3 regions of the Pseudomonas sp. MWU12-2319 genome follow, and region 3 is predicted to be linked to each of the others. Evidence: predicted binding sites of a transcription regulator. Region 3 holds the regulator's gene; each other region holds the start of a gene.
The links. The regulator FliA, encoded in region 3, starts transcription of late flagellar genes. The targets are predictions, from matches to a motif close to CTAAAGTTTNNNNNNNNNNNGCCGNTAA.
Positions count from the first base shown of each region.

Region 1: a site for FliA is predicted at 2,907-2,934, ahead of M5C01_RS10775 (methyl-accepting chemotaxis protein). Genes of this name have one in related genera too.
Region 2: a site for FliA is predicted at 2,901-2,928, ahead of M5C01_RS17585 (methyl-accepting chemotaxis protein). Genes of this name have one in related genera too.

Region 1 covers NZ_JALJES010000005.1:233,301-240,335, reverse strand. Annotated here, with positions in the region: gene purU (formyltetrahydrofolate deformylase) at 1-640, shown strand, start outside; gene M5C01_RS10780 (hypothetical protein) at 671-868, shown strand; gene M5C01_RS10775 (methyl-accepting chemotaxis protein) at 858-2,747, opposite strand; gene M5C01_RS10770 (DciA family protein) at 3,052-3,507, opposite strand; gene secA (preprotein translocase subunit SecA) at 3,815-6,550, shown strand; gene argJ (bifunctional glutamate N-acetyltransferase/amino-acid acetyltransferase ArgJ) at 6,672-7,035, shown strand, end outside.
Region 2 covers NZ_JALJES010000010.1:113,132-120,166, reverse strand. Annotated here, with positions in the region: gene M5C01_RS17610 (FMN-dependent NADH-azoreductase) at 1-117, opposite strand, end outside; gene M5C01_RS17605 (LysR substrate-binding domain-containing protein) at 247-1,155, shown strand; gene M5C01_RS17600 (MmcQ/YjbR family DNA-binding protein) at 1,152-1,511, shown strand; gene M5C01_RS17595 (DUF1294 domain-containing protein) at 1,506-1,937, opposite strand; gene M5C01_RS17590 (undecaprenyl-diphosphate phosphatase) at 1,934-2,761, opposite strand; gene M5C01_RS17585 (methyl-accepting chemotaxis protein) at 3,057-4,691, shown strand; gene M5C01_RS17580 (AAA family ATPase) at 4,753-5,289, shown strand; gene M5C01_RS17575 (hypothetical protein) at 5,743-6,183, shown strand; gene M5C01_RS17570 (adhesin) at 6,185-6,760, shown strand; gene M5C01_RS17565 (heme utilization protein) at 6,826-7,035, shown strand, end outside.
Region 3 covers NZ_JALJES010000002.1:2,277-9,311, reverse strand. Annotated here, with positions in the region: gene M5C01_RS02755 (chemotaxis protein CheA) at 1-953, opposite strand, end outside; gene M5C01_RS02750 (protein phosphatase CheZ) at 968-1,756, opposite strand; gene M5C01_RS02745 (chemotaxis response regulator CheY) at 1,779-2,150, opposite strand; gene fliA (RNA polymerase sigma factor FliA) at 2,323-3,063, opposite strand; gene fleN (flagellar synthesis regulator FleN) at 3,060-3,893, opposite strand; gene flhF (flagellar biosynthesis protein FlhF) at 4,015-5,343, opposite strand; gene flhA (flagellar biosynthesis protein FlhA) at 5,355-7,035, opposite strand, start outside.

The DNA of each region.
Region 1 (7,035 bases), on a different contig from region 3:
CGCCGAAGAATTTTCCATGACCTGGCGCATCACCGACACCGAGCAGAAGAAGCGCGTGGTGTTGATGGCCAGCCGTGAGTCCCATTGCCTGGCGGACCTGTTGCACCGTTGGCACAGTGACGAACTGGATTGCCAGATCGCCTGCGTGATTTCCAACCACGATGACCTGCGCAGCATGGTTGAGTGGCACGGTATTCCCTACTACCACGTGCCGGTGAACCCGCAGGACAAAGAGCCGGCGTTTGCCGAAGTCTCACGCCTGGTCAAACATCACGAAGCCGATGTGGTGGTACTGGCGCGCTACATGCAGATCCTGCCGCCGGCACTGTGCCGCGAGTATGCGCATAAGGTCATCAATATCCATCACAGCTTCCTGCCATCGTTCGTCGGTGCCAAGCCTTATCATCAGGCGTCCCTGCGTGGCGTGAAGTTGATTGGGGCAACTTGCCACTATGTAACCGAAGAGCTGGATGCGGGGCCGATCATCGAACAGGATGTGGTCCGTGTCAGCCACAGTGATAGCATCGAAGACATGGTGCGTTTCGGTCGCGATGTCGAGAAGATGGTGCTGGCCCGTGGCCTGCGTTATCACCTGGAAGATCGTGTGCTGGTGCATGGCAACAAGACCGTGGTGTTCTGACAGCCCGTTGACGGGCCTGGAGTTGTGGCGATGAGCGATCCACTCGACAAGGCAACCTCCAAGGCGCCGCCGACCGTGGGTGAGGGCTGTCTGAGCCGTTACGACACCGACGCAATGACTCCTGAAGACGGCACCGAGTTTCCCGGTGCCGCCGAACTCTGGCAGCAGTTGCAGGAAGAGTCCGAAGCAGACAAGCCCGCAGACTCTTCTGCGTCGCTTAAATCCTGAAACTGCCCACCAGCTGCTTCAATCGCGCAGCCTGCTGTTCCAGGTCGGTACAGGCCCGCAGGGTTGACTGCAGGTTCTCCACACCTTGCTGATTGAGGGTGTTGATCTCGGTGATGTCCACGTTGATCGACTCGACCACCGAGGTTTGCTCTTCGGTGGCCGTGGCGACGGATTGGTTCATGCCGTCTATCTCGCTGATCCGCTGGGTCACGCTGCTCAGGCGTTCGCCGGCCAGGTTGGCGATTTCCACACTTTCCAGGCTGTGGCGCTGGCTATGGCCCATGGTGCCGACCGATTCTCGGGCGCCAACCTGCAATTCTTCGATCATGGTCTGGATCTGCTGCGCCGATTCCTGGGTGCGATGAGCCAGGTTGCGCACCTCGTCCGCGACCACCGCAAAGCCGCGTCCGGCCTCACCGGCCCGGGCCGCCTCGATGGCGGCGTTGAGGGCCAGCAGGTTGGTTTGCTGGGAAATACTGGTGATCACTTCGAGAATCTGCCCGATATTCACCGTCTTGCTGTTCAGCGACTCGATGTTGGTGCTTGATGTGGCAAGCATTTCCGACAACTGGTGCATGGCCTTGATGCTGCGCTCCACCACCTGCTGACCGTCCGTGGCCAGGCCACGGGCGTCGCTGGCCTGATTCGAGGCCTGGGCGGCATTGCGGGCAATTTCCTGGGCGGCGGCACCCAGCTGGTTGATGGCCGCGGCGACGCTGTTGGTGCGACTGGCCTGTTCATCGGAGTTGAGCATCGACGAGTTCGAGGCGCTGACCACCCGCAGGGCCACTTCGTTGACCTGTTGGGTTGCCGAGGAGACTTCGCTGATCGAGGTGTGGATGCGTTCGACGAAACGGTTGAAGGCGCTACCGAGGATCCCGAACTCGTCCTGGGACTCGATCGTCAGGCGCCGGGTCAGGTCGCCTTCGCCGTCGGCGATATCCTGCATGGCACGGGTCATCACGTGCAGCGGTTGCATCAGCGCACGGATCAACAGGCCGAGCAGGGCGATGATGATCAGTACGGCGATGGTGGTGGCGATCACGGCCGAGCTGCGGAAATTGCTCAGCATCGCAAAGGCCTTGTCCTTGTCCACGGACACGCCGACATACCAGCTTACCGAAGATAAACCCTTGATCGGGGCGAAGGCGACGATGCGCGTCTTGCCGTTGGCCACGGTTTCGCTGATCTCGTTGCCGATGCGCGGGGTGTCCTGGGGATAGGCGTCGCTGAGGCTTTTCATCACCAGGGCCTTGTCCGGGTGCACCAGGATCTTGCCATCGGCGCTGACCAGGAAGGCGTAGCCGTTACCGTCGAAACTCAAGGCGTTGAGGCTGTCGGCAATGGCTTGCAGGCTCAGGTCGCCGCCCACCACGCCGATGCTCTGGCCGGCCTTGCGCACGGTGTTGACGATGGAAATCACCAACTGCCCGGACGCCAGGTCGATATAGGGTTCGGTCAGGGCCGAGCCGCTGCTGTTCTCGGCACTCTTGTACCAGGGGCGGGCGCGGGGGTCGTAGCCGTCGGGCATCTTGCTGTCCGGACGGATCATGAAGCTGCCGTCCTTGTTGCCCAGGTAGGCGCCCATGAAGGTCGAGGTGATGGCCTTCTGTTCCAGCAGGTTGGAGACGTTGGCCGGGTCGGCATTGAGGGCGACCGACTGGGACAGGTTTTCGATCAGCAGGCTGCGGCCGGTCAGCCAGGTCTGGATATTGTTGGCGGTGACGCCCCCCATCTCATGTAGATAACTGTTGAGGTCATCGCGGATTGCATTGCGTTGCAGGTAATCGTTGTACAGCGTGAAGAGCGCAAAGGCCGCGAGTACGATCAGCGACGCGGCCAGCAGGATCTTGTGACTGAATTTGAGGTTTTTGTTCATGGCGTTCAAGGTCCGCTGAAGTTTTGGGTGTCCAGGTAGGCGATGGCCGGTGGTGCGCGCTGGGCAGCGTTGAACCTAAGCTGTTCCTCTGCTCCTTGGGGGCTCTTCTTGGGGGAAAGCCGGATTGTTGTTTTGATTGTTTTCTGGGTTGTCCTCTTGCTATCGACTGAGTCGGCGCAAAGATTAACCAGGGCAACTGCGTCCCGCCGGACGGATAGCCCTGGCGGGTTTCTCGGGATGGAGCGCGCTGAAGCCCTCCAGGAACAGGCGATCAGGTCGTCGGGGAGGCGGCGAGGCCGCCGGTTCAGGTCTTGGGCTTGGCGTGGCTGGCCAGGCGCTCCAGGGCGGCGCGCAGGTTCGGGTCGCTGATGCCGTCGGCGGTGTCCTGGATGGTTTGCGCTGCGCTCACCGACAAATCCATGGTGTGGCCCACCGCGCCCTGGGGCACGGTCGGCGGCTGCACCTTGAACAGGATGCGGGTCAGGCTCTCGAACACCTCGAACGCCTGTAATTGCCGTTGCAGGCGTTTTTGCTGGTAGCGCAGGCGGGTCGCCCAGTGCCCGTCGGTGACGATCAGCAACAGGCTGCCTTCGCGCCACGACGCCACGTGGCAGTGCTCGCGGGCGGCGGGTTGCAGTTGGCTTTCCACCAGGCGCTGCAAATGCGCAAGGCGTTGGGCATGGCCGAAAATGGCTTTCAGCGGCTTGGCTTCGCGAAGCAGGGCGGCGGGAGCCCGGGCCGTGAGGGGGCGAAATGCCATGGTTCAGACACCTGAAGAAACAGAGTCGCCATGGTAGCAGAAGCGCCCGCTCTGCCCGCGGCCATTGATGTGAATCGTCTTTGGCCCTAAAGTCCGCGGTTAACGTCTGCACTCGATGGCTTGAAGTTCGGGAAAAAGACCTTATTTTAGAGTGGCCCCGTCACAGCGCTGTGCCAGCATCGTGGATTAACGCCACTTTCCTCACCATCGTTTCCGGGTAGAATACTCGTTCGCATGCGGCCATGAGGGCTGCTCGGGCGACTCACGGGGCCGCCCTCCATCCCTATGTGTGGAAGAACCTGCCGATATGTTTGCGCCTTTGTTAAAGAAACTTTTTGGAAGCAAGAACGAGCGTGAAGTCAAACGCATGCTCAAGACGGTACAGATCGTCAATGCCTTCGAAGAGCAAATGGTGGCCCTTTCGGACGAGCAGTTGCGTGCCAAGACCGGAGAGTTCAAGGCCCGCATAGCCCAAGGTGAGACCCTCGACACACTCCTGCCCGAAGCCTTTGCGGTCGCCCGCGAAGCCGGCAAGCGGGTCATGGGCATGCGCCACTTCGACGTGCAGTTGATCGGCGGCATGACCTTGCACGAAGGCATGATCGCGGAAATGCGCACCGGCGAGGGTAAAACCCTGGTGGCGACCCTGGGCGTTTACCTCAACGCGCTGTCCGGCAAAGGTGTGCACGTGGTCACGGTGAACGACTACCTGGCCCGCCGCGACGCCAACTGGATGCGCCCGCTTTATGAATTCCTCGGCCTGACGGTCGGCGTGGTCACGCCGTTCCAGCCGCCGGAAGAGAAGCGTGCCGCCTATGCCGCCGACATCACCTATGGCACCAACAACGAATTCGGTTTCGACTACCTGCGCGACAACATGGCGTTCAGCATGGAAGAGAAGTTCCAGCGCGAGCTGAACTTTGCCGTGATCGACGAAGTCGACTCCATCCTGATCGACGAAGCCCGCACCCCGCTGATCATCTCCGGCCAGGCCGAAGACAGCTCGCGGTTGTACACCGAGATCAACAAGCTGATCCCGCGCCTCCAGCTGCACGTCGAGGAAGTGGAAGGCGTGGTGACCAAGGAAGGCCACTTCACCGTCGACGAGAAGACCCGTCAGGTCGAGCTCAACGAAGCCGGTCACCAGTTCATCGAAGAGATGCTGACCCAGGTCGGCCTGCTGGCCGAGGGCGAGAGCCTCTATTCGGCGCACAACCTGGGCCTGTTGACCCACGTGTATGCCGGCCTGCGTGCCCACAAGCTGTTCAACCGCAACGTCGAATACATCGTCCAGGAAGGCCAGGTTGTCCTGGTGGACGAACACACCGGCCGGACCATGCCCGGCCGTCGCCTGTCCGAGGGCCTGCACCAGGCCATCGAGGCCAAGGAAAACCTGAATATCCAGGCTGAAAGCCAGACCTTGGCCTCGACCACCTTCCAGAACTACTTCCGCCTGTACACCAAGCTGTCCGGCATGACCGGTACCGCGGACACCGAAGCATTCGAGTTCCACCAGATCTACGGCCTGCAAGTGACGGTCATCCCGCCGAACAAGCCATTGGCGCGCAAGGACTACAACGACCTGGTGTTCCTCACTGCCGAAGAGAAGTACGCGGCGATCATCACCGACATCAAGGAGTCCCTGGCCCAGGGCCGTCCGGTGCTGGTGGGTACGGCGACCATCGAGACCTCCGAGCACATGTCCAGCCTGCTCAATAAGGAGAACATCGAGCACAAGGTCCTGAACGCCAAGTTCCACGAGAAGGAAGCGGAAATCATCGCCCAGGCCGGTCGCCCTGGCGCCCTGACCATCGCCACCAACATGGCCGGTCGCGGTACCGACATCCTGTTGGGCGGTAACTGGGAAGTCGAAGTGGCGGCCCTGGAAAACCCGACGCCTGAGCAGATCGCCCAGATCAAGGCCGACTGGCAGAAACGCCACCAGCAGGTGCTCGAGTCGGGCGGCTTGCAGGTGATCGCTTCCGAGCGTCACGAATCCCGTCGTATCGACAACCAGCTGCGCGGTCGCGCCGGTCGTCAGGGCGACGCCGGTTCCAGCCGTTTCTACCTGTCCCTGGAAGACAGCCTGATGCGTATCTTCGCCTCGGACCGGGTGAAGAACTTCATGAAGGCCCTGGGCATGCAGCCAGGCGAGGCGATCGAGCACCGCATGGTGACCAACGCCATCGAAAAGGCCCAGCGCAAGGTCGAAGGCCGCAACTTCGACATTCGCAAGCAACTGCTCGAGTTCGACGACGTCAACAACGAACAGCGTAAAGTGATCTATCACATGCGTAACACGTTGCTGGCCGCCGACAATATCGGTGAAACCATCGCCGACTTCCGTCAGGACGTGCTCAACGCCACTGTCAGCGCCCATATTCCTCCACAGTCGCTGCCAGAACAGTGGGACGTGGCGGGTCTGGAAGCGGCCCTGCAGAACGATTTCGGCGTGCAACTGCCAATCCAGCAGTGGCTCGACGAAGACGATCACCTGTACGAAGAGACCCTGCGCGAGAAGCTGCTCAGCGAGCTGCTGCTGGCGTACAACGAAAAAGAAGAGCAGGCCAGTGCCGAAGCGCTGCGCACCTTCGAGAAGCAGATCGTGCTGCGTGTGCTCGACGACCTTTGGAAAGACCACCTGTCGACCATGGATCACCTGCGCCACGGCATCCACCTGCGTGGTTATGCGCAGAAGAACCCGAAGCAGGAATACAAGCGCGAGTCGTTCACCCTGTTCTCCGAGCTGCTGGACTCGATCAAGCGCGATTCGATTCGTGTCCTCTCCCACGTCCAGGTGCGTCGCGAAGATCCGATCGAAGAAGAAGCGCGCCTGCGTCAGGAAGCCGAAGCCCTGGCCCAGCGCATGCAGTTCGAGCACGCTGAAGCCCCAGGCCTGGACGCGCCGGAAATCCTCGGTGAAGAAGTCGATGTCGCCCTGGCCACCGCGCCGGTGCGCAACGAGCAGAAGCTGGGCCGTAACGAACTGTGCTACTGCGGTTCGGGCAAGAAGTACAAGCACTGCCACGGTCAGATCAGCTAAGGTCTTTACCGGATACTGAAATACCTGCGCCGCGACCGGCATTAGCCGTCGCGGCGTTTTTCCATTTGAAACACTGCCCTTGTGACGGCAGTGCAGATATCACATTAAAAGGAGCGCATTCATGGCTGTTGGTCTTGGTCCTTTGCCTACGTTGCACCCGGTTGCCGGTTTTGAACTCGGTATCGCCTCGGCCGGTATCAAGCGCCCCGGGCGCAAGGATGTGGTGGTGATGCGCTGCGCCGAAGGTTCCACGGTGGCGGGGGTGTTTACCCTCAACGCGTTTTGCGCGGCACCCGTGATCCTGGCCAAGCAGCGCGTCCAGGGCAACGTGCGTTATCTGTTGACCAACACCGGCAATGCCAACGCCGGAACCGGTGAGCCGGGCCTGGCCGCCGCCGCGCGGACCTGCGCCAAGCTGGCCGAGCTGACCGGTGTCGATGAAAGCGCCGTGCTGCCGTACTCCACCGGGGTGATCGGCGAGCCGT
Region 2 (7,035 bases), on a different contig from region 3:
GTAGGTCACCACGGCAGAAGGCTCGGCGAGTTTCCAGGCGTCGACCACCTGACGGCTCAACTGACGGGAGGCGGAGTTGTCGCCCAGGATGCTGGAATCAATGTGCAAGAGTTTCATGCGGGATCTCCAAGTGAGGATCGCCACTGGGCGATCAAGTTGAGATAATCCTACAGGCGAAACCAATAGCCGATTAGACAGCTTGAATGTGATAGTTTGTCCCAACCATAGAACAATCGAGTCACGCCCATGCAGGACCTCAACGATCTCTACTACTTCGCCAAGGTGGTCGAAGCCGGCGGCTTCGCGGCGGCCGGGCGTCTGCTGGGCATTCCCAAGTCGCGCCTGTCGCGACGCATCGCCGAGCTGGAAGAACGCCTCGGCGCGCGCTTGCTGCAACGCACCACCCGCCAGCTGAAACTCACGGCGGTCGGCGAGCGCTACCTGCGCCATTGCCAGGCGATGCTGCTGGAGGCCGAGATGGCCGACGAGGCAGTGGCCAGCATGTCCAGCGAACCCCGTGGACGCTTGCGCGTCTCCTCTCCGGTGGGCCTGGCCCAGGAGTTCATGCCCTGGGTGATCTCCAGCTTCCTGACCGCGCACCCGCTGGTTCAGTTGGAAGTGCTGATGGTCAATCGGCGGGTCGACCTGGTGACCGAGGGCGTCGATGTCGCCCTGCGGGTCCGCGAACAAGGCGACGAAGACCCGTTGCTGGTGACCCGCCGCCTGCGTCAGGCGCAAACCTTTATCCTGGCGACACCGGCCTTTCTCGAGCAACACCCCATCAACCAGTTGGACGATCTCAGGAATGCACCCGTATTGGGCGCCCTGGAGGCTGATCGGCTGGTGCACCTGAGCCTGATCAACGCCGAGGGTGAAAAACGCGAACTGGCCCTCGAGGCCCGACTCGGAGTCGACGACTTTGTCGTGCGCAAGGCCTGTGCCCTTGCCGGCCTGGGCTTTACCGTCCTGCCGATGCTGTATTGTGAGCAGGAGCTGGCCAACGGCACTTTCGTGCAGATACTCCCGGAATGGTCCTTGCCCGGCGGCTGGTTGCAGGCCGTCTACCCCCATCGGCGCGGCGTACTGCCGGCGGTGCGGGCTTGGATCGATCATCTGGCCGAAGTTTTCAAAGGTTGCGGAGATAGAACACTGTGAAAGGATCAAGCCTGAGCCGGGAAGACATCGCGCAGTTCTGCCTGACACTGCCCGGGGCGCGGGAAGACTACAAATGGGGCGGCGTGCGGGTATTTTCCATTGCCGGCAACAAGATGTTCGCCGTGCAAGGGCTGCGCGGCGACTCCCTGGCCTTCAAGGTCGACAAGGAGCTGTTCCTCGGTCATGTCGACCGTCCGGGAATCGGGCCCGCGCCGTATCTGGCCAGGGCCCACTGGATCATCATGGACACACCCTACCCGCTGGGCCGTGACGAACTGCAAGGGTTGATCCAGCGCTCCCATCAACTGGTGGTGGCAAAACTGCCCAAGCGCGTCCAGGTCGGCCTGCTGTTATAGAAACGACAGGTGCACCAGGCTGGCGCTGAGGAACAGGTAGTCGATCCAGAACACCTGGTGCAATAGCACGATCAACCAGAACACCAGCTGAAACGAGACTTTGCGGGTTTTGTGCCGAAACACCTGCTGGGCGATCAGCGCCCCCGGCCAGCCGCCCAGCAGCTCGATGGCGTGGAGGACCTTCTCCGGTGTACGCCAGGTTTCGTCACGGGCCTTGCGCTTGTCGCTCCAGTAGAGAAAAAACGCCAGCAAGCTGACCAGTCCGTAAGCCCACAGCGGCGCCGGGGAGCCACCACCAAGCCACATCTTCAGCGCGCCAAATCCAGGCAATACGCAGAGCACCAGCAGCGCCGCCAGCTTGAGCTTGAGATGCCGGACCCGGCCGCTGGCCTGGTGGCCAAGTTCCTGGCTACGTGGCGCCCTCATCCGTGGCTCGACCAGTCGACCCAGCCGAACTGCCAGGTGGCCAGGATCACCAGGCCGAAGACAATCCGGTACCAGGCGAACGCCACGTAGGTATGGCTGGCGATGAACTTCAGCAGACCGCGCACGGCGATCATCGCGAAAACAAAGGACGTCACGAAACCCAGGGCAATCACCGGCAAGTCCGCCATCTGGAACTGATGGCGGAAACCGTAGCCGGAATACACCGCCGCGGCGACCATGGTCGGCATCGCCAGGAAGAACGAAAACTCGGTGGCGGTCTTGCGCGACAGCCCGAACAGCAAGCCGCCGATAATCGTCGCGCCGGAACGCGAGGTGCCGGGGATCATCGCCAGGCATTGGGCGAAGCCGACCTTCAGGGCATCTTTCCAGGTGATCTCATCCACCGTCTCGGCATGCACCACGTGCTGGCGGCGCTCGGCCCAGAGGATGATCAAGCCGCCCACCACCAGCGCGGCGGCGACGGTGATCGGGTTGAACAGATAGGTGGCGATAACCTCCTTGAACAACACCCCCAGCACCACCGCCGGCAGGAACGCCACCAGCAGGTTGAGGGTAAAGCGCTGGGCATTGCGCTGCGTCGGCAGGTCCCGGACCACCGAGAACACCTTGTGACGAAACTCCCAGACAACCGCCAGGATCGCCCCGAGCTGGATGATGATATTGAAGGCAATCGCCCGTTCCCCACCGAAATTCAGCAGGTCCGCGACGATAATCTGGTGCCCGGTGCTGGAGATCGGCAAGAACTCCGTCAAACCCTCGACAATACCCAGAATCACTGCCTGTACGGCGGTCCACAGATCCATTATTCCCCCATGCTGCCGCACACCCCGCGCGGCACTTGAAAAATTCGACGTTCGATCATCTGCCCATGACAACAGGTACACAGCGTGCCGCACCGCTTGTCGTCAAAGCGTAAAAAATGCCTGAAAAATCAAACATCAACTCAGGTTTGTCAGTTTCGGGCCGAGATCCTATCAGACACGTCTGTTTGTGGCTGCCAGGAAAGTAGCCAAAAGCCTGCTGGGCAGGAGCGATAAAACCTGTTTGGATGCAGATTGGCGATGATCACCACAAGAAGAAACAAGGAGCGGTGTCCTCATGAATAGTTTGCGAAATGTGTCGATCAGTCGGCGGTTGTGGCTCATCCTCATCGTCGCCATGGCGATGCTGCTGACCCTGGGCCTGTTGATGCTCCAGCAGATCCATGACGACCTGTACCAGGGCAAGGCGCAGAAGACCCAGCACGTGGTCCAGGTCGCCAGTGGCGTCCTCAACTACTACCACGACCTGGAAACCGCCGGCACCCTCAGCCGCGAAGCCGCACAGAAGCAGGCCATGAACGTGATCCGCGGCCTGCGCTACAACCAGACCGACTATTTCTGGATCAACGACCAGCGCCCGGTGATGATCATGCACCCGGCCAACCCCAAGCTTGAAGGCCAGGACCTGTCAGGGATCAAGGACCCGGACGGCTACGCCCTGTTCAACGAGATGGTCACCCTGACCAAGGCCAAGGGCGCGGGGATGATCAACTATCGCTGGCCGAAACCGGGGGCCAGCGCCCCGGTACAGAAAACCTCCTATGTCCAGCTCTTCGAACCCTGGGGCTGGATCATCGGCTCGGGCGTGTACGTCGACGACCTGCAGGACGAGTTCTACGGCCAGGTCTGGCGAGCGTCGCTGATCGGCCTGGGGATTGCGCTGATCATGGCGTTGCTGGTGACGATGATTGCCCGCAGCATCGTGCGCCCCCTGCAGGAAACCGTGAATGCCATGGCCAATATCGCCAGCGGTGAAAGCGACCTGACCCACAGCCTCGATACCCACGGGCAGGATGAAGTGACGCAACTGGCCCGCCATTTCAACGGGTTTACCAGCAAGCTGCGCAGCGTGGTCGGCCAGCTCCAGGACTCGGCGACGGCACTCGGCCAGTCCTCCAGCGACCTGGGCAGCAACGCCACCCAGGCCCAGGCCCGCAGCCAGCAGCAATCGCAACAGATGGAAATGGTGGCGACGGCGATCAACGAAGTCACCTATGGCGTGCAGGACGTGGCCAAGAATGCCGAGCAGGCCGCCAGCGAGATGCGTGATGCCGAAGCCCAGGCGCGCCAGGGCCAACTGAATATCGACAACAGCCTGCAACAGATCGATTCGCTCTCCGCCACCATCAACCAAGCGGTGGAGGTGATCCGCACCCTGGCGGCCGAAAGCACGCAGATCGGCAGCGTCCTGGAAGTGATTCGCTCGATTGCCGAACAGACCAATCTGCTGGCCCTGAACGCCGCCATCGAAGCCGCCCGGGCCGGTGAACAGGGTCGCGGCTTTGCCGTGGTCGCCGATGAGGTGCGCCTGCTGGCCCAGCGCACCCAGAAGTCCACGGCGGAGATCCAGTCGATGATCGAGCGTCTGCAAGGTCATTCCGAAGCCGCGGTGAAAGTCATCGGCGACAGCAGCCGTGCCTCGCAACTGACCATCGAGCAAGCCGGCCTGGCTGGCGAGAGCCTGAACGCCATCGGCCAGGCCCTGCGTAACCTCAATGGGCTCAATGCCTCGATTGCCAGCGCCACCCTCGAGCAGTCCCATGTGGTGGAGGAAATCAACCAGAACGTCACCGACGCGGCGGGCCTGTCCCACAGCACGGCCCTGGCGGCCGAGCAATCGAGTGTCGACAGTGAAAAGCTCAAGAACCTGAGCCAGCAACTCAATACCTTGCTCAAGCAGTTCAAGGTCTGAGGGCGGGAGGGTACAATCGCCCTCCTTTTTTCGAGCCCAAGGAATTCCCATGCCCGCGCCCATGAAGGTCATTGTCCTGGCGGGGCCTGAATCCAGTGGTAAAAGCTGGCTGTCCGCCGAACTGCAAGCCCATTTCGGTGGGCTGGTGGTGGGCGAATATGTGCGTTATTTCATCGAGTGCAACCTGCGTGATACTTGCCTGGAGGATATCCCGGCCATCGCCCGCGGGCAGCTTGATTGGGAGGATGCGGCTCGCGCGCAGGCCCCCAAGCTGCTGATTCTCGACACCCACTTGCTGAGCAATCTGCTCTGGAGCCGGACCCTGTTCGGCGAATGCCCGGCGTGGATCGAACAGGCCCTGCAGGCGCGCCACTATGACCTGCACCTGTTGTTGCGCCCCGAAGGCGTGGGCTGGACCGACGATGGCCAGCGCTGCCAACCGGAGCTGGGTGAACGCCAGGCCTTTTTCGCCGCCAGCCTGGATTGGCTGACGCGGCATGGACAAACAGTCACAGTGATTGATGGCGATTGGCAGGCGCGTCGCGAGCAGGCCTTCGCGGCCGTCGCCCGGCTGCTTGAAGGAGAATCTGAACCCTGAAAACACCACAAATCCTGTAGGAGCCTGGCTTGCCAGCGAAGGCGTCCGTAAGTGCGATGCAAGACTTGAGGGCCTCATCGCTGGTAAGCCAGGCTCCTACAGGTATCGTTGTGTTTTCAAGGGCAAACATGGCCATTTTTCAGCCCAGTGTCCATTTCTGAAACACCCGGTACACAGACGAAGCCTCAAAATCAACGGTTCAGGCACGGCACTGCCCCAAGTGTTAAGCCGCTGATACACCTCCCCTGAAAGGCCCGTATTACCGCGTTGCGCCGAAATCTCCCCGTCTGCCCCCCTCGATACTGTCTCATCCGTGAAACAGCTTTCACGCGATTCATTTGCCTTCCAAAACAACCCATTGTTTTAAAAGGAAAAACAAAAAGCGGCACAGCTTCTGCTCTTTCCCTCTCAAACGCCAGGCTAGGGCCAGCGTACTGAAGAAGGAATGCCGTCATGGGGACTTTCACTACCGGCTTTACCCGCACCGTGCTGATCAGTTGCGCGATCAGTTCGATGCTCTGCCTCACGGCCCAGGCCGGTGGCAACGGAGTGATTGTCCTTGATCGTACCGTGCAACCACAGAGTTATGGCCGCCCGGCCCTACAACCTGATCCCAACCCCACCACGGTCAACGCCAACCCTTCCGCCGTGATCACCTCGGCCACCGGCAAGGAACTGAGCGATGGCGATATCGCCGGCATCAGCACCGGCGGCTCCATCAGCCAACTGATCGACAACCATACCGCCAGCATGCCGGGCCTGAACAACCCCAATGGCTTGCCAGGGATGACCGCCGGACACGGCGGCGGCAATGGCGCCAGCATCGCCAACACGATCAACCATGGGCTGTCGGCGGGTATGAACGCCCTCGGCGCCATCGGCAAGGGGCAATGACATGCGCCATTCACTGTTTCTTCTCGCCCTGTTCAGTAGCGCCGGCGTACTGGCCGACTCCGGTAGCCCGGTTATCGACAGCGCCACGATCAACAACAGTAGCCAGCAATACAACGGCAACGTGATGGTCAACCAGGCCGCCGGCGACCAGCAGCAACAGCTCAACAGCCGCGCCATCGCGGTCGGCACCAACGCCAGTGCCACGACCTCGCTGAACCAGAAAATCACCAGCGGGGCCAGTACGGCAATCGACGCCAAGGCGGCCATCCAGGGCAACTCTTTCAGTAACGGCAACGGCATGGTTGGGGTCAACCAATCCGCCGGTGCCAACAACCAGATGATCAATGCCGTGCGGATCAGCATCAGTGCCGCGCCGCAAAGCATCGACGACAGCGTCCTGTCCCAACAGAACGTGGCGCTGTCACCGAACTCGGACTCATCCACACCCTCCGGCAGTCGCCAGGTCGTTACCAGCGACCAGGCCTTCACCGGCAGCCGGGGCGTGATTCAGGTGAGCCAGAGCGCGGGGGTGGGCAACCGTATGGCCAACACCCTCAGTATCCGGGTCGCTGATTGACCCGTGCAGTGCCCATTAGAAAGTACCAACACTTAACTCAACTAATAAGCACGGAGATACACACCATGAAACCTACAATGGCTCTCAAACCACTGGTCTTCGCTCTGGCCGCCATCATGGCAATGGCCGCTCAGGCAGGCGGTGATGAAGGACACGGTCGTCGTCATCATGACCATGACAAAGGCCCGGACCTGGCAACCCTGCTGCAAATCACCGCAGGCGCCACCGCCTCGGTGAATGACACCCAGGACAGCCACGGCAACTCCGTCGTCAAC
Region 3 (7,035 bases):
GCCGGTTTGGTCGCGGCCGGCGTGGCCACCGCCGTGGTCGCGGCCACTTCGGTGAACTTGCCCTTGCCATGCAGCTCGTCGAGCAGCGATTCGAATTCCTGGTCGGTGATCAGGTCGCCGCTTGCAGCGCCGGTTTTCTCGGCCGCCTGAGCCGCAGCCGGAGTGGTATCGAGCGCCTCGACCTTGAACGAACCCTTGCCATGCAACTGGTCGAGCAAGGCTTCGAATTCGTCGTCGGTGATATCGCTACTTTTTTCAGCCCCACCGCTGGCCGCCGCCGGTGCTGCCGGCGGAGTGGGCGCCGCCACGGCATCCGGCGCGAACTGGCCCTTGCCGTGCAACTGATCGAGCAGGGACTCGAACTCGGCGTCGGTGATTTCATCGCCACCGGCCTCGCCTTGTACCGCAGCCACCGCTTTGGGCGCCTCGGCTTCGGCCTTGACGCTGTTCAGGGAGTCGAGCAGCATTTCGAATTCGTTATCGGTGATGTCGCCGGATTCGCTTTCAGCGACCGGTTCCGGCTCCGCCACTTCGGCCACTGGCGCGGCCACTTCCTCGGCACCCGCCGGTTCCGCCAGGCGCGCCAAGGCCGCCAGCAGCTCCGGGGTGGCCGCAGTGATCGGGCCACGTTCACGGACTTCGCTGAACATGCCGTTCACCGCATCCAGCGCTTCCAGGACCACGTCCATCAGCTCCGAGTCGACGCGTCGCTCCCCCTTGCGCAGGATGTCGAACACGTTCTCGGCGATGTGACAGCACTCCACCAGCTCGTTGAGCTGGAGGAAGCCGGCGCCCCCTTTTACAGTGTGAAAACCGCGAAAGATTGCATTGAGCAGATCCGCATCATCTGGCCGGCTTTCCAGCTCGACCAGTTGTTCGGACAGTTGCTCCAGAATCTCGCCGGCCTCAACCAGAAAATCCTGAAGGATCTCTTCATCGGCGCCGAAGCTCATGTGTTTGGGTGCTCCTAGAATCCAAGACTGGAAAGCAAATCGTCGACATCGTCCTGACCGGACATAACGTCTTCACGTTTATCGGCATGAATCTGCGGACCTTCACCCTGGGCCATCTGTTTTTGTGGGTCTTTTTCGGCAAGAAGCGCATCGCGGTCATGTTCGATACCGGCAAAGCGGTCGACCTGACTGGCCATCAGCACCAATTTGAGCAGATTGCTTTCCACTTCGGTGACCATCTGGGTCACGCGCTTGATCACCTGGCCGGTAAGGTCCTGGTAATCCTGGGCCAGCAGAATATCGTTCAGCTCGCTCGAAACAGCGCGGGTTTCCTGCTCGCTGCGGGACAGGAACGTCTCGACCCGCCGCGCCAGCTCGCGAAACTCCTGGGCACCGACTTCGCGCCGCATGAAACGGCCCCAGTCGGCGCCCAGGGCCTTGGCCTCGACGTTCAGGCCAGTGATCCTCGGGGTCGCACTCTCCACCAGGTCCATGGTGCGATTGGCCGCCGCTTCGGTCAGCCTGACCACATAGGACAGGCGCTCGGTGGCGTCGGTGATCTGCGACACTTCCTCGGCCTGCGGCATATGCGGGTCGATCTGGAAGTTGACAATGGCGCTGTGCAATTCGCGGGTGAGCTTGCCGACTTCCAGGTACAGGCCACGGTCACGGGTCTGATTCAGCTCATGGATCATTTGCACCGCGTCGCCAAACCGGCCTTTTTCAAGGCTGTCGACCAGCTCGCGGGCATGTTTTTTCAGGGTTAGTTCAAAATCACCCAGTGAAGATTCGTTGTGCTCCATAGCGCCCCCGTGGTGGACTTCATCAACCGATGCGTTCGAAGATCTTCTCGATCTTCTCTTTCAACGCCTGGGCCGTGAATGGTTTGACCACATAGCCGTTTACACCGGCCTGGGCAGCTTCGATGATCTGCTCGCGCTTGGCTTCAGCGGTCACCATCAGCACCGGCAGGTGCTTGAGCTTTTCATCGGCGCGCACGTGGCGCAGCAGATCGATACCGGTCATGCCGGGCATGTTCCAGTCGGTGACCAGAAAGTCGATGCTACCGCTGTTGAGGACGGGAATCGCGGTAGTACCGTCGTCCGCCTCAACCGTGTTGGTGAACCCGAGGTCACGCAACAGGTTCTTGATGATCCGCCGCATCGTTGAAAAATCATCAACGATGAGGATTTTCATGTTCTTGTCCAATTCGACCTCCAAGCAGTCTTAAACGCGTACAGCACCTGGACGCGCTGTTCAATCAATTCGGCACAGCACTCAACGACTGCATGGAAACGCCATCCGGCCGAGTCACCCGCAAGACGTCAAACGCCTTGCCGGTCTCGTTCGCAGTGTTCCCACACTGCCCTCAGCGCGCTCGCCACTCCCCCAAACGCCCCCGCAAACGGGCCGCGCACTGGCTGTGTAACTGGCTGACTCGCGACTCGCTGACCCCCAGCACCTCACCAATTTCCTTGAGGTTCAGCTCCTCGTCGTAGTACAGCGCCAAGACCAGTCGCTCACGCTCCGGCAAATTGGCAATCGCATCCGCCAGCGCTGCCTGGAAGCGTTCATCCTCCAGGTCGCGCGACGGCTCGAGATGAGTACTTGCGCCGTCCTCGTGCAGCCCTTCATGGTCGCCGTCCTGCAACAGGTCGTCGAAACTGAACAGGCGGCTGCCCAAGGTATCGTTCAAAATCCCGTAATAATCGTCGAGACTCAATTGGAGTTCGGCTGCAACCTCGTGATCTTTAGCGTCACGGCCGGTTTTTGCTTCAATTGCGCGAATTGCGTCACTGACCATACGGGTATTGCGGTGTACCGAACGTGGTGCCCAGTCGCCCTTGCGCACTTCATCGAGCATCGCGCCGCGGATACGAATGCCGGCATAGGTCTCGAAACTGGCCCCCTTGCTCGCGTCGTACTTGGTCGAGACTTCCAGTAGCCCGATCATCCCGGCCTGGATCAGATCCTCGACCTGGACACTGGCCGGCAACCGCGCCAGCAGGTGATAGGCGATACGTTTGACCAACGGTGCGTAACGTTCAATCAATTCATATTGGCTGTCACGCGACGACTTGGAATACATGCGATAGCCACTGGCAGTCATAGCACCGGTCCCGCACTCGTTTGATGCACCAGACGCTCGACGAAAAACTCCAGGTGCCCCCGTGGATTGGCGGGAAGCGGCCAGGTGTCGACCTTCTGAGCGATAGCCTTGAACGCCAAGGCACATTTCGAACGAGGGAATGCCTCATAGACCGCACGCTGCTTTTGCACGGCCTTGCGCACACACTCGTCATAGGGAACGGCGCCGACGTATTGTAAGGCCACGTCCAGGAAACGATCCGTGACCTTGGTCAACTTGGCGAACAGGTTGCGGCCTTCCTGCGGGCTCTGGGCCATGTTGGCCAGCACGCGGAAGCGGTTCATGCCGTAGTCGCGGTTGAGCAACTTGATCAAGGCGTAGGCATCGGTGATCGATGTCGGCTCGTCGCAGACCACCAGCAGCACTTCCTGGGCCGCGCGGACGAAGCTGACCACCGACTCACCAATGCCCGCGGCGGTGTCGATCACCAGCACGTCGAGGTTGTCGCCGATATCGCTGAATGCCTGGATCAGGCCGGCATGCTGCGCCGGGCTCAGGTGCACCATGCTCTGGGTCCCCGAGGCCGCCGGCACGATACGAATCCCGCCCGGGCCTTGCAACAGCACATCGCGCAGCTCACAGCGGCCTTCGACCACGTCGGCCAGGGTACGTTTGGGTGTCAGGCCCAGCAGGACGTCGACATTCGCCAGCCCCAGATCCGCATCCAGCAGCATGACGCGCCGGCCAAGCTCAGCCAGGGCCAGGGATAAATTCACTGACACGTTGGTCTTCCCGACGCCACCTTTGCCGCCGGTCACCGCGATCACCTGTACGGGATGCATGCTGCCCATGTTCTCTTCTTACCTTGTCTTGCTTAGACGGAAGGCCACATAACTGGCTGCGCGTTCACTTGTCGGAACAATGCGTGGCAGACCATCGATGTAGGTAATTTGCAACGTCTGAATACTCATCTCAACCCACCCGTTTTGACGGGCTGTGGTAGATATCAGCGAACATATCGGCCATGGCTTCCTCGCTGGGTTCTTCCTGCATTTGCACACTGACCGCCCTGGACACCAATTGATGCCGGCGCGGCAGGTGTAGATCATCCGGAATGCGTGGCCCGTCGGTCAGGTAGGCCACTGGTAATTCGTGACTGATGGCCAGGCTCAGCACTTCGCCGAGGCTCGCCGTTTCATCAAGTTTAGTCAGGATGCAACCGGCCAGCCCGCAGCGCTTGTAGCTGTGGTAGGCGGCGGTCAGCACCTGTTTCTGGCTGGTGGTGGCCAGGACCAGATAATTCTTCGCCTTGATCCCGCGTCCGGCCAGGCTTTCCAGTTGCATGCGCAACGCCGGATCGCTGGCCTGCAGGCCGGCGGTATCGATCAGCACCACGCGCTTGCGCAGCAGCGGGTCGAGGGCCTGGGCCAGGGACTGGCCCGGGTCGACATGGGTCACCGAGACGTTGAGGATCCGCCCCAGGGTCTTGAGTTGCTCCTGGGCACCGATACGGAAGCTGTCCATGCTCACCAGCGCGATGTTCTGCGCGCCGTACTTGAGCACATAACGCGCCGCCAGCTTGGCCAGGGTGGTGGTCTTGCCCATGCCGGCCGGGCCGACCATGGCGATCACACCGCCTTCTTCCAGTGGCTCGATCTCGGGCGTGACGATCATCCGCGCCAGGTGCGCCAGCAGCATGCGCCAGGCCTGGCGCGGCTCCTCGATCCCGTTCACCAGCTCCAGCAGGTCCCGCGACAGCGGCCCGGACAGGCCGATACGCTGCAGGCGACGCCAGAGGTTGGCCTGTTGCGGCTGACGACCTTGCAACTGGTTCCAGGCCAGGGAGCCGAGCTGGACTTCCAGCAGCTCGCGCAGGCCGTTGAGCTCCGAACGCATCGAGTCGAACACTCGCTGGTCCACCGCCGGGGCGTGTGCGACAGGCGCTGGCGCCGGGCGCCGCGGCTCTTCGAAAGTCGGTTCGATCAGCGGCTCGGCGGCGGTCAGCGGCAGGCCGGCGAACAGTTGGCGATTGGTCGTGGCGTCGGTATCGCCGTCGCTGCGCAGGCTCAGCTCGGCCTGGGCGGTAACGATACGCGACTGAGTCTTGCGCAGCTCGTCTTCGAGTTCCATGTTCGGCACCCGCGGCGACAGCGCCGAGAGCTTGTAGTCCAGGGCAGCCGTCAGCTCGACACCGCCCGCAATCCGGCGGTTGCCGATAATGGCCGCGTCGGAGCCCAGCTCATCACGAACGAGCTTCATGGCCTGACGCATATCGGCGGCGAAAAAACGCTTAACTTGCATAACCCACTACCTCAGCCGTTGGGCCCTACTGTCGCAACGATGGTCACTTGCTTGTTGTCCGGAATTTCCTGGTAGGCCAAGACATGCAGACTTGGCACCGCCAGTCGTCCAAACCGCGAAAGCATCGCGCGAACCGGTCCAGCTACCAGCAGGATCACCGGCTGCCCTTGCATTTCCTGGCGCTGGGCGGCGTCGATCAACGAACGCTGGAGTTTCTCAGCCATGCTCGGCTCCAGAAGAACGCCTTCTTCCGAGCCTTGTCCGGCCTTCTGCAGACTATTGAGCAATATCTGTTCCAACCTTGGTTCCAAGGTGATCACAGGCAGCTCGGACTCAAGCCCCACAATGCTTTGGACGATTGCGCGGGATAATCCGACGCGAACCGCGGCAACCATAGCGGCAGTATCTTGACTCTTGCTGGCATTGTTGGCGATCGCTTCGGCAATGCTGCGGATATCCCGGACCGGCACGTGTTCGGCGAGCAGGGCTTGCAGCACCTTGAGCAGATGCGACAGGGAAATGATCCCCGGCACCAGCTCTTCGGCCAGCTTCGGCGAGCCCTTGGCCAGCAACTGCATGAGTTGCTGGACTTCCTCGTGGCCGATCAGTTCGCTGGAGTGCTTGTAGAGAATCTGGTTGAGGTGCGTCGCCACCACGGTACTGGCGTCGACCACGGTATACCCCAGGGACTGCGCCTGGGACCGCTGGCTGACCTCGATCCAGACCGCTTCCAGGCCGAAGGCCGGGTCTTTGGCGGTGATCCCGTTGAGGGGACCGTAGACCTGCCCCGGGTTGATCGCCAGTTCGCGATCCGGGTAGATCTCGGCTTCGGCCAGGGTCACGCCCATCAGGGTCAGGCGATAGGCGCTGGGTGCCAGGTCGAGGTTGTCACGAATATGCACCGTGGGCATCAGGAAGCCGAGGTCCTGGGAGAGCTTCTTGCGCACCCCCTTGATCCGCGCCAGCAACTGCCCGCCCTGGTTGCGGTCCACCAGCGGAATCAGGCGATAACCGACTTCCAGGCCGATCATGTCGATGGGGCTCACGTCATCCCAACCCAGCTCCTTGGTTTCCTGGGTTCGCGCCGGCGACGGCAGCAGTTCCTGCTGGCGCTGGACTTCGGCCAGGGCCTGGACCTTGGCGACGTTCTGTTTTTTCCAGACCAGATAGGCGATGCCACCGGCGACGGCCGCCAGGCTGATAAAGGAAAAGTGCGGCATGCCCGGCACCAGGCCCATCACCGCCATCAGGCCGGCGGCGACACCGAGGGCCTTGGGGGAGGCGAACATCTGCCGGCTGATCTGCTTGCCCATGTCTTCCGAGCCGGAAGCCCGGGTCACCATGATCGCCGCCGCTGTGGATAACAACAGTGATGGCAATTGCGCCACCAAACCGTCACCGATGGTCAGCAGGGCGTAGACCTTGCCGGCGTCGGCAAAACTCATATGGTGCTGGAAGATCCCGACCGCCATGCCGCCGATCAGGTTGATGAACAGAATCAGCAGGCCGGCGACGGCGTCACCGCGGACGAACTTGCTGGCACCGTCCATGGAACCGTAGAACTCGGCTTCCTGGGCGACTTCCAGGCGGCGCAGCTTGGCCTGTGGCTGATCGATCAGGCCGGCGTTGAGGTCGGCGTCGATCGCCATCTGCTTGCCGGGCATCGCATCGAGGGTGAAGCGCGCGCTCACC